DNA from 4 places in the Streptomyces sp. NPDC058221 genome. Region 3 is predicted to be linked to each of the others. Evidence: riboswitches for the same ligand, from Rfam matches in the RefSeq annotation. Region 3 holds a riboswitch; each other region holds the start of a gene.
What was found. A riboswitch is a leader RNA that binds a small molecule or an ion and turns the genes downstream of it on or off. The one in region 3 is predicted to bind cyclic di-AMP.
Positions count from the first base shown of each region.

Region 1: linked by a shared signal. The riboswitch ahead of ACFVW8_RS08065 (transglycosylase family protein) and the one ahead of ACFVW8_RS09430 (peptidoglycan DD-metalloendopeptidase family protein) in region 3 are both predicted to bind cyclic di-AMP.
Region 2: linked by a shared signal. The riboswitch ahead of ACFVW8_RS21640 (M23 family metallopeptidase) and the one ahead of ACFVW8_RS09430 (peptidoglycan DD-metalloendopeptidase family protein) in region 3 are both predicted to bind cyclic di-AMP.
Region 4: linked by a shared signal. The riboswitch ahead of ACFVW8_RS28615 (M23 family metallopeptidase) and the one ahead of ACFVW8_RS09430 (peptidoglycan DD-metalloendopeptidase family protein) in region 3 are both predicted to bind cyclic di-AMP.

Region 1 covers NZ_JBHVWF010000016.1:28,969-32,834, reverse strand. The annotation lists gene eno (phosphopyruvate hydratase) at 1-1,092, opposite strand, end outside; gene ACFVW8_RS08065 (transglycosylase family protein) at 1,389-2,129, opposite strand; cyclic di-AMP (ydaO/yuaA leader) riboswitch at 2,134-2,305, opposite strand; gene ACFVW8_RS08060 (transglycosylase family protein) at 2,618-3,598, opposite strand.
Region 2 covers NZ_JBHVWF010000067.1:13,780-17,645, reverse strand. The annotation lists gene ACFVW8_RS21645 (aldo/keto reductase) at 1-800, opposite strand, end outside; gene ACFVW8_RS21640 (M23 family metallopeptidase) at 1,025-2,188, opposite strand; cyclic di-AMP (ydaO/yuaA leader) riboswitch at 2,200-2,353, opposite strand; gene ACFVW8_RS21635 (PP2C family protein-serine/threonine phosphatase) at 2,631-3,713, opposite strand.
Region 3 covers NZ_JBHVWF010000020.1:4,168-8,033, forward strand. The annotation lists gene ACFVW8_RS09415 (helix-turn-helix domain-containing protein) at 1-236, shown strand, start outside; gene ACFVW8_RS09420 (DUF6126 family protein) at 284-460, shown strand; gene ACFVW8_RS09425 (tyrosine-protein phosphatase) at 482-1,294, opposite strand; cyclic di-AMP (ydaO/yuaA leader) riboswitch at 1,755-1,944, shown strand; gene ACFVW8_RS09430 (peptidoglycan DD-metalloendopeptidase family protein) at 1,948-2,895, shown strand; gene ACFVW8_RS09435 (SGNH/GDSL hydrolase family protein) at 3,113-3,866, shown strand, end outside.
Region 4 covers NZ_JBHVWF010000112.1:16,055-19,920, reverse strand. The annotation lists gene ACFVW8_RS28625 (HPr family phosphocarrier protein) at 16-297, shown strand; gene ACFVW8_RS28620 (GntR family transcriptional regulator) at 500-1,210, opposite strand; gene ACFVW8_RS28615 (M23 family metallopeptidase) at 1,432-2,244, opposite strand; cyclic di-AMP (ydaO/yuaA leader) riboswitch at 2,257-2,424, opposite strand; gene ACFVW8_RS28610 (M16 family metallopeptidase) at 2,639-3,866, opposite strand, start outside.

The DNA.
Region 1 (3,866 bases), on a different contig from region 3:
GCGGTGCGACATCATGCACTTGAAGCCGTTGCGCTGGGCCAGCTCGACGGCGTCCAGGGTCTCGGTCAGCGAACCGATCTGGTTGACCTTGACGAGCAGGGCGTTGGCGGAGCCCTCCTCGATGCCGCGGGCCAGGCGCTCCGGGTTGGTGACGAAGAGGTCGTCGCCGACGATCTGCACCTTGGCGCCGATCTTGTCGGTGATGACCTTCCAGCCGGCCCAGTCGTCCTCGTACAGCGGGTCCTCGATGGAGACCAGCGGGTACGCGGAGACGAGCTCCTCGTAGTACTCGGTCATCTCGGCGGCCGAGCGGGACTTGCCCTCGAACTCGTACGTGCCGTCCTTGTAGAACTCGGACGCGGCGACGTCGAGCGCGAGCGCGATGTCCTTGCCCGGGGCGTAGCCGGCCTCCTTGATGGCCTCGACGATGAGGTCGAGGGCGGCGCGGTTGGACTCCAGGTTCGGCGCGAAGCCGCCCTCGTCGCCGAGGCCGGTGGACAGGCCCTTGGTCTTCAGGACCTTCTTCAGCGTGTGGTAGACCTCGGCGCCCCAGCGAAGGGCCTCGGAGAAGGACTCCGCGCCGATCGGGGCGATCATGAACTCCTGGATGTCCACGTTGGAGTCGGCGTGCGACCCACCGTTGAGGATGTTCATCATCGGGACGGGCAGCAGGTGCGCGTTCGGGCCACCGAGGTAGCGGAACAGCGGCAGGTCCGAAGCCTCGGACGCGGCGTGGGCGACGGCGAGCGAGACGCCGAGAATGGCGTTGGCGCCGAGCGAGCCCTTGTTCTCGGTGGCATCCAGGTCGAACATCGCCTGGTCGATCAGCCGCTGCTCGGTCGCGTCGTAGCCGACGAGCTCCGGGCCGATCTGCTCGATCACGGCGAGGACTGCCTTCTCGACACCCTTGCCGTGGTAGCGGTTGGGGTCACCGTCGCGAAGCTCAATGGCCTCGAACGCACCGGTGGAGGCTCCGGACGGGACGGCAGCACGGCCCGTGCTGCCGTCGTCGAGGCCAACCTCGACCTCGACCGTGGGGTTGCCCCGGGAGTCGAGGATTTCCCGGGCTACGACGACGTCGATGGACGGCACGAGGCGATCTCCTTCTGGGATATGACGCTGGTTGTGCAGGGTCACTTTGGCCTTGCGCCAAGAGCCTAACCGGCCCGGCCGTCTCAGTCGGCCGCACGCCCGTCCCCTGGGACGAAAAAGGACCCAAGGGCAGGCATAGCCGGGCATACGACCAGAAATTTACTGGTGAGTAACTACAACAGTTGAACAATCAACACAGAAACGGCAGGCCCCGGCCCGGCACGCACGGGGGGAAGATGCGGCCGGACCGGGGCGGTCGGCGAGGAGGATGCCGAACTGCTTCAGGAGGTGCTGGACTACTTCGCCAGGTGGAGCTGCTGACCCGGGAAGATCATGTCGGCGTCCTCGACGATGTCCTTGTTCAACTTGAACAGCTGCTCCCAGCCGCCCTTGACGTCGTGGTCGGCAGCGATCTTGCTCAGCGAGTCGCCGGTGACGACCTTGTACTCGCCGTCGCCCTTCTTGACCTTGTCGCCGGTCGGCGTGGTGACGGTCTTCTTCGACTCGGCCTTGGGGGCGGCCGAGCGGTCCGAACGGTTGGTGGAGGGGGCCTCGCTGCGCTCGGCCTTCTTCGGCTCGGCCTGCTGGGCCGGCGCCGACTCCTGCTTGGGGGCGGTCTCGGTCTTGCCGGAGCCGGTGTCGACGCCCGGGTCGACACCGTCGTTGCTCAGGTTGCCGGCACCGGCGCAGGACCAGGCGCCCGGTCCCTGCATGTCGAGGAGCTTCTCGGCGACCGCGATCTGCTGGGACTTGCTGGCGAGGTCGGCGCGGGCCGCGTACTGCGTACCGCCGGCGGCGGCCCAGCTGGACTGCGAGAACTGCAGACCGCCGTAGTAGCCGTTGCCGGTGTTGATGGACCAGTTGCCGCCGGACTCGCACTGGGCGACCGCGTCCCACGTGGAGACGGAGGCGGCGGACGCGCCGGTCGCACCCATGAGGGGCACGGCGATGGCGGCACCGGTGACACCGGCGAGCGTGGCGATACGGACGGCCTTGGACGGGCGACGGTGCTTGTTGCCCTTGCTGTTCAGCAGCATCGAGACTTCTCCTCACCGACGCCTACGAGGTGAGCTGTCGGGTTCGGGCCAAGTGAGTTGCCCGGTCGTGCGTCCTAGCGCACGACTTCACCCCAAGCCGCTCCCGATACGTCTCGCGACGACCGGGCCCGGCACTTACCTGGGTCCCCCGCTCCTGCCTACGGCGCTTTACGCGTCTGTTCCCTTCGACCGACGGCAGGATTCGGCGTGACGATCGACGGGGCCCGCGGTGCGAGCGGTTCCGACCGTAAACACACGCAACCCCCACATTCAAAGAAGGACATACCGGATAAACAGCCCGTATTCGCATCTGAAGAACACCTGTTTGCGCAGGTGGGAACGGATGCGGCGGGAGCTCTCGGACAAGATGCATCAGTTCACGCGAAGAGACCCATGTCTCACTTAGTCAAAAGTGGGACATAGGCCTCTTAAATACCCCAGATTCAGGGTGCTTTCAGCTGTTGATCAGACTGCGTGCAGAGCCGTTCTCATCCGGTCTTCACGCCGAGGTCGAGGCTCTGGCCAGGCAGGATGAGGTTCGGGTCGGAACCGACCTCCGCCTTGTTGGCCTCGTACAGCCCTGTCCAGCCGCCGGGCAGATTCTGTGCGTCAGCAATCGCCCAGAGGTTGTCGCCCGCCCGGACGGTGTACGTACCGTCAGCGGCCGGTGTGCCGGTGTCGCGTGCCTCACCGTCACCGCGTGAGGCGTGCCGCCCCGAGTCCCGCTTGCCGCCGTTCCCCTCGGGAGCCGGCGCGCCACGGTGCTTGCCGCCCGTCTCCGTGTCCTGCCCGGCCCCGTCCGAGGCATCGTCGGAGGGGGTGGCCGAGGGCCCGTCCGAGGGGCCGTCCGCGCCGGAGGAGCCGGACGGTGAGGGCGTGGCGGACGGGGTGGCCGACGCGTCGGGCGTACGGTCCTTGTCAGCCGTGTCGTCGGTCGCATCGGTGGCGTCGTCCGACGGAGCGTCCGTCGCGTCCTCGGAGGCGTCGTCGGACGGCTCCGCGCTCTGTGACGGGTCGGCGGACGGCGACGGGTCCGCGGACTCCGACGGGTCGGCGGACGGCGTGCTGCCCGGGTCGACGCCCGGCAGGGACCCGTCCTCGGCGAGGCCGGACACGACGGCACAGCTCGGCCACGCCTTCGGGCCCTGGTCGTCCAGGACCTTCTCCGCCACGGCGATCTGCTGCGAGCGGCTGGCGAGGTCCGCGCGCGGGGCGTAGGAGTCGCCGCCGTAGGACTTCCAGACCTCCTGAGAGAACTGCAGGCCTCCGTAGTAGCCGTTGCCGAGGTCGGCACTCCACATGCCACCGCTCTCGCACTCGGCAACCCGGTCCCACGTCGAGGCGTCGGCGGCGTGCGCGCCGGCCGCACCGAGCAGAGGGATGGCGATGGCCGAGCCGGTCACGCCTGCGGCGACGATGATCGCGGGTGCCTGACGAGGGCGACGGTGTCTGCCGTTCGCGGAGCCCATGAGGATGCCTTCCGTGTGACTGACGAGTGACTGGTGAGTCGAACGGTGAACCTAGCGGGACACGAACGTGTGTCACAAGTCGATGCAGCGGAGATCACGTGAAAGTCACAGAGTTGACAGAGTGTCACTTCGACCGGAAACGGCTTCGGGGGCGAACTCCGAGGGAAGGGTGTGCAGTCCGCGCACGGCAAGCCCCCCATGCCGGAGCAAATCGGCAGGTTCCACCGCAAGCCGCAGGTCCAGAAGGCGTTTCAGCAGCGTGGCGGGC
Region 2 (3,866 bases), on a different contig from region 3:
GCCACGGTGGCGATCTCGGCACCCCGCTCCTGCGCCACCTTGTCGAGCGCGGCAAGCACCTTCTGGCCGCGCTCGCTCTCCAGGTGCTGGGTGGCACCGCCGGCACGGGGGCTGTCCACGGTCGTACCGGGGCGGTACTTGCCGGTCAGGAAGCCGGCGGCGAGTGCGTAGTACGGCACGGCGGCCAGTCCGGCGTCGGCGGCGGTGTCCTGGAGCGCGCCCTCGTAGGTGTCGCGCGAGACGAGGTTGTAGTGCGGCTGGAGCGCCACATAACGGGCCAGTCCCTCGCGCTCGGAGAAGTCGAGCGAGGCACGGAGCCGCTCCGCGCTGATGTTGGACGCGGCGATCTCCCGGACCTTGCCCTCCTTCACCAACTGGTCGAGGGCCGTGATGATCTCCTCGACCGGGACGGTCTCGTCGTCGAAGTGCGTGTAGTAGAGGTCGATGTAGTCCGTGCCGAGCCGGCGCAGCGATTCCTCGGCCCCGGCCTTGATGGTGGCGGCGGCGAGCCCCTTGTACGAGGGGTGGGCGCCGACCTTGGTGGCCAGGACGACGTCGGAACGCCTGCCGCTCGCGGCGAACCACTTCCCGAGGACGGTCTCGGACTCGCCGCCCTCGTTGCCGGGGACCCAGGAGGAGTACGTGTCGGCGGTGTCGACGAAGTTGCCGCCGGCCGCCGTGTACGCGTCGAGAACGGCGAAGGACTGCGCCTCGTCGGCGGTCCAGCCGAAGACATTGCCGCCGAGGGCGAGCGGGAAGACCTGGAGGCCGGAGGAGCCGAGCTTGCGAAGAGAAGTCATGGGTGGAACAACCCGTCGCACCGCCCCGGCTATTCCATGGCTGCTACAGCTACAGCTACAGCCACAGCGGCGACGGCATGCCGCCGGGGCGAGCGCAGACATGCGGACCGGCAGCCCCGGCGTCGGGGGGTGAGCGTCAGGACTGCCGGCGTTTCAGTGGCCCACGAGCGGCTCGGGGCACGGCAACGAGCCGGGAATCCCCGGCTCGGAACCGTACAGCGGCCTCAGACCGTCAGGCCCCGGGCGCGCAGCCAGGTCATCGGATCGATCCCCGTGCCGTCGGGGGTGTGGACCTCCAGGTGGAGGTGCGGGCCGGTCACGTTGCCGGTCGCGCCGACGCGGCCGATGGTGTCTCCGGTGGTGACCTTCTGGCCGACGCTGACGCCGATCGAGGACTGGTGGCAGAACCACAGCTCCGTGCCGTCGTCGAGCTCCAGGACCGTGCGGTAGCCGTACGCGCCGGACCAGCCGGCCGACTTGACGGTGGCACTGTGGATGGCCTTGATCGGGGTACCGGTCGGCGCCGCGAAGTCGAGGCCCGTGTGGTAGCCGGAGGACCACATCGAACCGGCCTCGCCGAAGGTCGAGGTGATCGTGTACGAGGAGGTGGGGATGGCGTAGCTGGCGGCGAGCTTGGCCAGCCGCACGGCCTCCGCCTTCTTCTTCGCCTCTTCCGCGGCCTTCTTCTTCGCGGCAGCGACCTTGGCCTCGGCGGCGTCCTGCTGCTTCTTCGCCTCGGCGGCCGCCTTCTCCGCGGCGGCCTTCTCCTCGGCTGCCTTGGCCTCGGCGTCGGCGGAGTCCTGCTGCTGCTCGGCCTGCTGGAGGATGCGGGCGCGGAGCGCCTCGCCGGCGTCCGTCGTGCCCTTCTCGGCCTCGGTGGTGGTGATACCGGCCGTCGTCAGCGGGGCGGCAGCGGTCTCGGCCTCGGCCTTCTCCGCCTCGGACTCACCGGAGAACAACGCGCCGACACCCGGGAGGGACTTGGCCTCGGGGAGCTTGTCCGAGATGGAATCGGGTAGAGAGATGGAGACCGGCGGCTTGCTCTGCGCGGTGGCCATGCCACCCGCGCCGACGGCCGCGATGACACCGACGCCGAGGACGGTGGAGCTTCGGGCGAGACCATTGCGCTGCTTGGCGACGCGGTGCTTGCCGCGCACGGGACGGACGGACTCCTCGGTGGGGTTCCATTCCTCCCACGCCTTGTCCGACTCGGCGTCGTCGGTGCGGAAGCCGTTGCCGAACTCGCTGCCCCGATCGGTTCCGTAACCGGCTGCGTAGTCGGTTCCGTAGTCGGTGCCATAAGCGGCACCGGGCCCGGTTCCGAAGTCATTTCCGTGTTCGGGGACGAACCGGGAGGGTGCTTCGGGGGCAGGCTTGTTGGACGCCACTGGGGCGCACTCCTTTCCTTCCTTCTCGCCTACCGGGTTAGCTGACGGGTTCGGAGCAGGAAGGTCTCCTACGGGTTCCTCCGCCTCTCGACGAGACAGAGATGCCCGATTCACCCCATGTAGGTGGTTCCCCGGTTCCCTTGCGGAATTCGGCGCTCGCGCACGGTGCCGCCTCTGACGGCGGCTGGGACAACCGCGCTGCGTTATCGAACGTTAATAGACACCCGGGTCCGATTCCAAGCCGTTCCGACTGATCATTCACGTCCTTGGCCTGGACTTTACGGGACACAACCGGGTGGAATCGGGCGAGTTGATCGCCCTTCGGCCGTTATCCGCTTTCTGACGTTGCGTCAAATGTTATGCGGAGTGACGTCTTACGGTCACGGACGGTGGTAACCACCGCGGCGCCTCCGTCGCGAAGCTCCGCCCCGGCCTCTCCCCGTCATCCCGTGCCGCCCCCCAGGCCCACGATCTTGACGGTCGTGCGCCGCTCCGGCTGCCCCTCCGTGGGCCGCACGATCGCGAGCAGCGCCATGTCGTCCGTCGTCACCCCGTCGGTGTGCAGCCGCACGTCATCGGTCAGCGCGGACAGCAGCTCCTCGGGCCCCGGGAAGATCCGTCCGCGCAGCCGCTCGGCGGGGTCGTAGAAGACGCCTTCGCCGTTACGGGCCTCGGAGAGGCCGTCCGTATAGAGGAGGAGCGTCGACCCGGCGGGCAGCTCCCACTCGTCGGCGCGATCCGGCCACACCCCCAGGTCCATCCCGAGCGGCAGCGCGGGCAGCGAGGGCCGCAGGACGTCCAGCCCCCCGTCCGTGTGCAGCAGCAGCGGTTCGGGGTGGCCTCGGTTGAGGATCCGTACCCGGGTCGCGCCCGGCGGGATCTCGGCGAGCGCGGCGGTGACGAACCCCTCGAACGCGTCGAGACCGCCCCGCCGGCTCGACTCCCGCGCCAGCGCACGCTCCAGCCGCTGCGCCACCCCCTCCAGCGACCGCTCCTGCTCGGCCGCCTCCCGGAACGCGCCGATGACCACCGCCACCGCCTCCACCGCGTCCAGCCCCTTGCCCCGTACGTCCCCGACCACCAGCCGCACCCCGTACGGGGTGTCCGTCACGGAGAACAGGTCGCCCCCGACGAACTCGTCCGCCTGCGCGGCCTCGTACCGCGCGGCCACGTGCAGCCCGCCGATCCGGTCGGACGGCGTCGGCAGCACCGCCCGCATGGCGGTCTCCGCGATGACCCGCGCGGAGGCCAGCTGCTCGTTGCTGCGCCGTACGACCGCGTTGATGAAGACCGCGAGGACCGAGACCGTGAGAACGGTGAGGAGCTCGATGGAGGGCACGACCCGAAAAAGGGTGCCGCTGTAGAGGCGCAGCACGGCGACGGCCACCAGGGCGGCCGCTCCGACCCGGATGGTGCCGGCGAGCGAGAAGAACGGCGCGGCGATCAGCGGGGCCGCCGCGAACAGGGGTACGGCCGTGAAGGCGGGCGGGGTCAGGAAGTCGAACAGCAACCCCCCGACGATCATCAGGCCGGGCAGCGCCCGGACGAGCCGCCGGTTCCGGATCTCCTCGACGCGCCTCCCCCGCCGCTGCTCCCGCTTCCCCACCTGTGGTCTCCTGCCCGGTGCATCCACGGCCGCGGACGGTACCGCGCACCACTCCCAGAGTTCCCGGAGCGC
Region 3 (3,866 bases):
TGGTGCGCGTCCATCCCGGTGAGGAATGGCTGTACGTCCTGGCCGGGCGGCTCCGGGTGACGCTCGGGGAGATCGTGCACGACCTGGCTCCCGGCGACAGCGCGCACTTCGACTCGCTCACCCCGCACCGGATCGAGGCACCGGACCGCGAGGGCGCCGAACTGCTCTTCGTCCACACCCTGCTGCAGAGCCCCGCCGCCGAGCTGTGCCTCGGCAGCGGGATCCACCGTCGCTGAGACGTTTTCCCCGCCGCCGGCCCGTCCGGTCGCCAGAGAGGACTGTCATGTCCGATTCCGAGAACTACGACCCGCTCACCCCGGCCAGGCGCAAGAAGTCCGACTCGCAGGAGAGCAGGATGCCGCGCGGGCTCGTCATCAGGCTGTTCGCCTATCTGGTGGCCGGGCACGTCATCGCCGGTTTTCTCTACCTGCTGTTCGCGGTGGGGATGCACAACCAGTAGCCGGCGGCGTCCCCGGGCCCGTCACGCGTCGTCGAGGAGCCGCTCGCGCAGCCGCTCCCGCGTCTCGGGCGTGATCTTCAGCCCTTCCGAGAGGTAGCGGTCGGTGCCGCCCCACGTCTCGTCGATCGTGGCGAAGGCCGCGGCGAGATATTCGCTGTGGGCGCCGAAGAGCGGGCTGAGCAGCTCCATCACCTCCGGCGACATCCCGGCCGCCGAGGTGTCGCTGCGGCGCACCCGGTAGCGGCGGTGGGCGTCGTTGGACTTGAGGTAGTCGGCCTCGATGGTCTCGCGCCCGACGCCGACCGCGAGCAGTGAGACCGCGATCGAGAGTCCCGCCCGGTCCTTGCCGGCCGCGCAGTGCATCAGGGCGGGAACGCTGTCCTCGGCCAGGGCGTGCAGCACGCGGCTGTGCTCGGCCGTGCGCTCCAGGATGATCGTGCGGTAGGAGGCGACCATGCGATGGGTCCCCTTGCCGTCGGCGAGAAGGCTGCGCAGCTCGTCCATGTTGCCGTCGCGCACCATCCGCCAGAACTCGCTGCCGTCGGCGGGGTCGGTGAGCGGGATGTTCACATTGCGCACTCCGGGCAGTTCCACGTCCAGCCCGTCCAGCTTGAGGTCGGCGGCGTTGCGGAAGTCGAAGACGGTGTGCAGACCGAGCCCGCCGAGGAACGCGGCGTCCTCGGCCGTGGCGCCGGCGAGGTGACCGCTGCGGAAGAGCCGCCCGTACCGCACGCGGCGGCCGTCCGAGGTGGGCAGCCCGCCCACATCACGGAAATTTCGGACTCCCGCCAGCTCCGGTTCCGTCGACGGGGTCTGCGGCAGCTGCTGCGTCACGGTCACTCCTGGAGGCTCTGCCGCCGACGCGTGTCGCCGGCGGGTCCACTCTCGGACGATACGACATCGATGACCCGGGCAATCATCTCGGTGACCACCCCTGTGCGGGCCGCCGGACCACCACGGTTCGGGGCCGTGGCGGCACGGGCTGCGACGGCGGTGGTCACGCGGGACGGCAAGGCCCCCCGGTGTGAACGACGGACATGACATGTCCGTATTGAGGCTTTTAGTCGAACATGCCCTGCTTATGCGGGAGATGGTCACCCGCTCGTGAGCGGGATCATATCCGTGACGGTGTGTGGCGGCGGCCCGGCCGGGTAATCCGTACGCCGCGCGGAAAGCCAAGATCCGTAATCCACGGAGTGTGACCGGAATTCCAGGTCGAATTTCCGGTGCGGAATCCGGTGTGGAACCTGTGGCTTGTTTCCGCCGTCCCGGCTCGCTTACGTTCCATGTCAATCCGGATGGAACGCCTAATCCTGCCGCCGTCCGGAATTCGCACCCACTCACCGTGTGGCAGGAGCGGGGGAACCAGGTAAGCCGCCGACCGGAGTGATCCGGCCGGCTCGGGGTGAAGTCGCGCCAGGCGCGGCCGGGCATCTCCAGCCCGAACCCGACAGCTCACCTCGTAGGCGCCGGAGAGGAAATTCTTCATGCCCACACCGGGTAAGCACCGCCGTCCGAAGTCCAGCACCATTGCCCGTGGCGTCGTCGTCGCGAGTGCCGGCGGAGCCGTCATCGCGCTTCCGCTGCTCGGCGCCACCGGTGCCAACGCCGCGGAGCAGGCCGCTCCCGCCACCGCGAAGTCGGCCGCCGCCACGCACGCCTCCCCGGCCAAGCCGGTCGCCGACAAGCAGTCCGGCACCAAGACGTACTCCGTGGTCTCCGGCGACTACCTGTCGAAGATCGCCGCCCAGCACAAGCTCAAGGGTGGCTGGGAGAAGCTGTACCAGGACAACCGCAAGGTCGTCGGCGACGACCCGAGCCTGATCTTCCCGGGCATGAAGCTGACGCTCGGCGGCAAGGCCACCGGCGACGCCCCGACCACCGGCTCGCACACCTCCGCGGGTGCCACCACCCCGTCGAAGGCCCCGTCCAAGGCTCCTGCCAAGACCGAGTCGAAGGCCTCCACGGCCTCCAACTCCTCCTCCGACACCCAGTCGTCCGACGAGTCCTCGGCGGACCAGAGCGCCGCCTCCGGCTACGTCCACCCGGTGCCCGGCAACCACACCACGGCCTACCGCGCCTCCGGCGCCAGCTGGTCCAGCGGCAGCCACACCGGCATCGACTTCCCGGTCTCCACCGGCACCAGCGTGAAGGCGGTCACCTCCGGCACCGTCGTCACCGCCGGATGGGGCGGCGCGTACGGCAACGAGGTCGTCATCAAGCACGCCGACGGTCACTACTCCCAGTACGGCCACATGTCCTCGCTCTCCGTCTCGGCGGGCCAGGCCGTGACCGCGGGCCAGCAGGTCGGCCTCTCGGGCGCGACCGGCAACGCGACCGGCCCGCACCTGCACTTCGAGGTCCGCACGGGCCCGGCGTACGGCTCGGACATCGACCCGATCGCCTACCTGGCGTCGCACGGGATCAACGTCTGATCCAGCAACACCGGTCCGGTAACCAGGACCTGAGCAATGCATAGAGGGACGGTGTGCGGCGGCGCACCGTCCCTCTGCTGTGAAGTGCGCCCGGCATCTGGTGCCGGGCGCACTTATTCCCCCTTTACCAAAACCTGACCAGGTGGTCTATCTCACCACCCGTCAACCCCGTATTACGGTCGCGTAGGTCACATTCGAAGGTGCAGGATATGCCCTTGTGGCAGACGATTCGAGAAACATCCGACAGGGCGTCATCAACCGACAGGGCGCCATCGAGTCGTACGCGGCGATTGGCGACAGCTTCACCGAGGGAGTCGGCGACCTCGGCCCGGACGGAACATTCGTCGGCTGGGCGGACCGGTTCGCGGTACTCCTCGCCGACCAGCTCCCGGACCCCGGTACGGAGGGCATCACAGGTGCCGCGCACGGGAACTTCAGATACGCCAATCTCGCCGTACGAGGACGCCTCCTCGACCAGATAGTCGAGGAGCAGGTGCCCCGCGCCAAGGAACTCGCCCCCGACCTGGTGAGCTTCTGCGCGGGCGGCAACGACATCATCCGGCCGGGCACCGACCCCGACGACGTGGCCGAGCGCTTCGAGCGCGCGGTCGCGGAGCTGACCGAATCGGTCGGCACCGTCATGGTCACCACCGGCTTCGACACCCGCGGCGTTCCCGTGCTGCGCCATCTGCGCGGCAAGATCGCCACCTACACCGCCCATGTGCGTTCCATCGCGGACCGCTACGGCTGCCCGGTGCTCGACCTCTGGTCGCTGCGCTCCGTGCAGGACCGGCGTGCGTGGGACGGCGACCGGCTGCACCTGTCGCCCGAAGGGCACACCCGGGTCGCGCTGCGCGCCGCCCAGGTCCTCGGCCTCGACGTGCCGGCGGACCCGGACCAGGAATGGCCGCCGCAGGCCCACCGGGGAACGCTGGAGGTCAGGCGCGACGACATCCACTGGGCGCGCGAGT
Region 4 (3,866 bases), on a different contig from region 3:
GTGAAGGGCAGAACCATGGCTGAGCGCCGCGTCAACGTCGGTTGGGCCGAGGGCCTGCACGCCCGCCCCGCATCCATCTTCGTCCGTGCCGCCACGGCTTCCGGCGTCCCCGTGACCATCGCCAAGGCCGACGGCAACCCGGTGAACGCCGCGTCCATGCTCGCGGTGCTCGGGCTCGGCGCGCAGGGCGGCGAGGAGATCATCCTCGCGTCCGACGCCGACAACGCCGAAGCCGCTCTGGACCGCCTGTCCAAGCTGGTCGCCGAGGGGCTCGACGAGCTCCCGGAGACCGTCTGATCCAGCGGTCACGACTGCCGGAATTCCTGCGGATGAGCCGCGGCCCCCTCGACCGGGAGCCGCGGCTCTTTCGTTTACACAAGGAGCCGGCCAATCCGGACAGGATCCGGACAGGCCACTTCACCGAATTCAGTGCAGCACCGAATTCAGGGCAGCAAAAAGAAGCCCCCCTGAATACTGTTATTTGTATACGGCGTAATTGTTAAAGCCGGCCGCTCGGGGTGTTTACGACATGTTGCGAAGTCCTCACCCGGCCGGCGCGGGGAACGGTGCCGGAACCCGGCCGGTCCGGGCGGCGCAGCCGGTGTGCGTCGGTGGCCCGCTCGGCGTGCTGGGCGGCCAGCACTCTCGCCCGCTCCGCGTCGCCGCGCGCCACAGCGTCCACGATGGCCCCGAGCTCGGCCCAGGAGTCGGCCGGACGGGCCGGCTGGTCGACCACGTACATCCAGGCGATCTTGTGCCGGAGCTGGGTGAGCAGGGCGATCAGGCCGGGGCTGCCGGAGGCCTGGGCGAGCGTCTCGTGGAACCAGCCGCCCAGTGAGCGCAGGTCCTCGCCCTCACCCCGGCGCGCCCGCTCCTGCCCCAGCCTGACCAGACCGCGCAGCACCTTCAGGTGGGCGTCGGTGCGGCGCCGGGCGGCGCGGGCCGCGCCGAGCGGCTCCAGCAGCATCCGGACCTCCAGCAGATCGGCCGCCTCCTGCTCGTCGGGCTCGGCGACACAGGCCCCGGCGTGCCTGCGGGTGACCACGAAACCCTCGGACTCAAGGGTGCGCAGCGCTTCGCGCACCGGGACGCGGGAGACCCCGTAACGGCGTGCGAGCACCTCCTCCGTGAGTCGGCTGCCGCGTTCGAAGACACCCGAGACGATGTCGTCACGGATTGCCGTGCATACCGAATGCGCCGGAATGCGCATGTCCGAACCTCCGCCTTAATCCCCGCGAAACGCGGCCGATCGACGCCTATCCTGTGACTCTATTGCAATGCCGCCGCATTTCCGATGCCGGGTGGAAATTCATGAATATCTTTTGGTCACCGAGAGGTTCGGGAACGGGTGCCACGCCCTGCTCCGGCGGCCGGGCACGCCGAAGGCCCCGGCGTTGGTGCCGGGGCCTTCAGCGAGGTGGTCCGCTTCGGTCAGACGGTGACGCCGTGGGCGCGCAGGTAGGCGACCGGGTCCATGTCGGAGCCGTAGGACGGCGTGGTCCTGGCCTCGAAGTGGAGGTGCGGCCCGGTGGAGTTGCCGGTCGATCCGGAGAGACCGATCTGCTGCCCCTGGCCGATGCTCTGCCCCACGGAGACTCCGATCGAGGAGAGGTGGCCGTACTGGGTGTACGTGCCGTCCGTCATCCGGAGCACGATGTTGTTGCCGTACGCGCCGCCCCAGCCGGCCTCGACGACCGTACCGGCGCCGACGGCGACGACGGAGCTGCCGGACGCGGCGTGGAAGTCGATGCCGGAGTGGCTGCCGGAGGACCACATGGAGCCGCTGGACTTGTAGCCGGTGCTCACGTAGGAACCGGCGACGGGGAGCTGGAAGGTGCCGAGCCGGGCGCGTTCGGCGGAGCGGGCGGCACGCGCCTTGCTCTCGCGGGCCTTCTCGGCGCGGGCGGCGGCCTTGGCCTTCGCGGCCGCCCTGGCCTTGGCCTCGGCCTTCTTCTTCGCCTTCGCTTCGGCTTCCGCCTTCGCCTTGGCGGCGACGTCGGCCTGGTGCTGCTGCACGTCCGCCTGCGCCGCGATCCGGTCGGCGAGGTCACCCTCGATGGCGATGACCTGGGTGAGGCCGGTCTCGCCGGTGACAGGGGTCTCGGTGTCCGCGGCGAGGGCCGGAGAGGCCATGGAGCCGATGACGCCGGTGGTGGCCAGGGTCGCGATGCCGACGGCCTTCGCGCCGCAGCGCGTCAGACGGCTCGGGGCACGGTGCTTCCCGGTGGCACGGGTGAACGCCATGAAGTGGCTGGTCCTTTCCTTCCTTCTCGCCTACCGGGTTAGCTGACGGGTTCGGAGCAGGAAGGTCTCCTACGGATCCACCAGCCTCACAGAGGCACGGGCATCCGATTCACCCCAGGGACTGCGTGGGTCCCCGGCTCCCCCGGCTCGCGCCTGACGGGGACTCGGCGATGGCTGTCCGGTACGTCGCGGATGCGGCATACGGGTGACGGACAGCCGGGCCGACGCTAGGCGGGGGTGCTTCTCCGCACCAAACGGACAGGCCGCTTTGTAGCGCATCCCACAGGACAGACAGGCGACCTCTCCCCCAAAGCAGGCAAAAGGGAAAGCCTCCGGCGGTTCAGTGACTGCCGGAGGCTTTCCCTTTTGCCCTGCTGTCAGGGTGATTGACCGGTCAGCCGGTGACGACCGAGACCTCGCCGATGCCGAGCGCCCTGACGGGCTCCTCGATCTGTGCGGCGTCCCCGACGAGGACCGTGACCAGCCGGTCCCCCGGGAAGGCGTTGACCACGGCCGCCGTGGCCTCCACCGTGCCCGTGTCCGCCAGGCGCGCGTACAGCTGTGCCTGGTAGTCGTCCGGGAGGTGCTGCTCGACCTGGTCGGCGAGGGTGGCCGCGACGGAGGCCGCCGTCTCGAACTTCAGCGGGGCGACGCCCACGAGGTTCTGCACGGCCGTCTCGCGCTCGGCGTCCGTCAGGCCCTCGGCGGCCAGGGTCCGCAGCACCTTCCACAGGTCCTCCAGCGCCGGACCGGTGGACTCGGTGTCCACCGAGCCGCTGATGGCCAGCATCGCGGCGCCGGTCGCCCCCGTGGCGGAGTCCGCGGCCGAGGAGCGCAGCACCTGGGCGAAGGCACGTACGCCGTAGGTGTAGCCCTTCTCCTCGCGCAGTACCCGGTCGAGCCTGGAGGTGAGCGTGCCGCCCAGGCAGTAGGTGCCGAGCACCTGGGCCGGCCAGACGCTGTCGTGCCGGTCGGCGCCGATCCGGCCGATCAGCAGCTGCGTCTGCACCGCGCCGGGGCGGTCCACGATGACCACGCGGCCGGTGTCGTCGGCGGTGATCGGCGGGACGGGGCGGGGCTGGGAGGTGTTGCCCGACCAGTCGCCGATGGTGTCGGCGAGCAGTGCGTCCAGGTCGATGCCGGTGAGGTCCCCGACGACCACCGCGGTCGCGGTGGACGGCCGCACATGGGCGTCGTAGAAGGCGCGCACGGCCGCGGAGTCGATCCGCTCCACGGTCTCCTCGGTGCCCTGGCGCGGGCGCGACATACGGACGGTGGCCGGGAAGAGCTCCTTGGAGAGCTGCTTGGCCGCGCGCCGGGCCGGGTTCGCCTGCTCGTGCGGGATCTCGTCGAGCCGGTTGTTCACCAGCCGCTCGATCTCGCTGTCGGCGAAGGCCGGTGCCCGCAGGGCCTCGGCGACCAGGCCGAGCGCCTTGGCCAGCCGGGACGCGGGCACCTCCAGGGAGACCCGGACGCCGGGGTGGTCGGCATGGGCGTCCAGGGTGGCGCCGCACCGCTCCAGCTCGGCGGCGAACTCCTCCGCGCTGTGCTTGTCGGTGCCCTCGGACAGGGCGCGCGACATGATCGTGGCCACTCCGTCCAGACCCTCGGGCTCGGCCTCC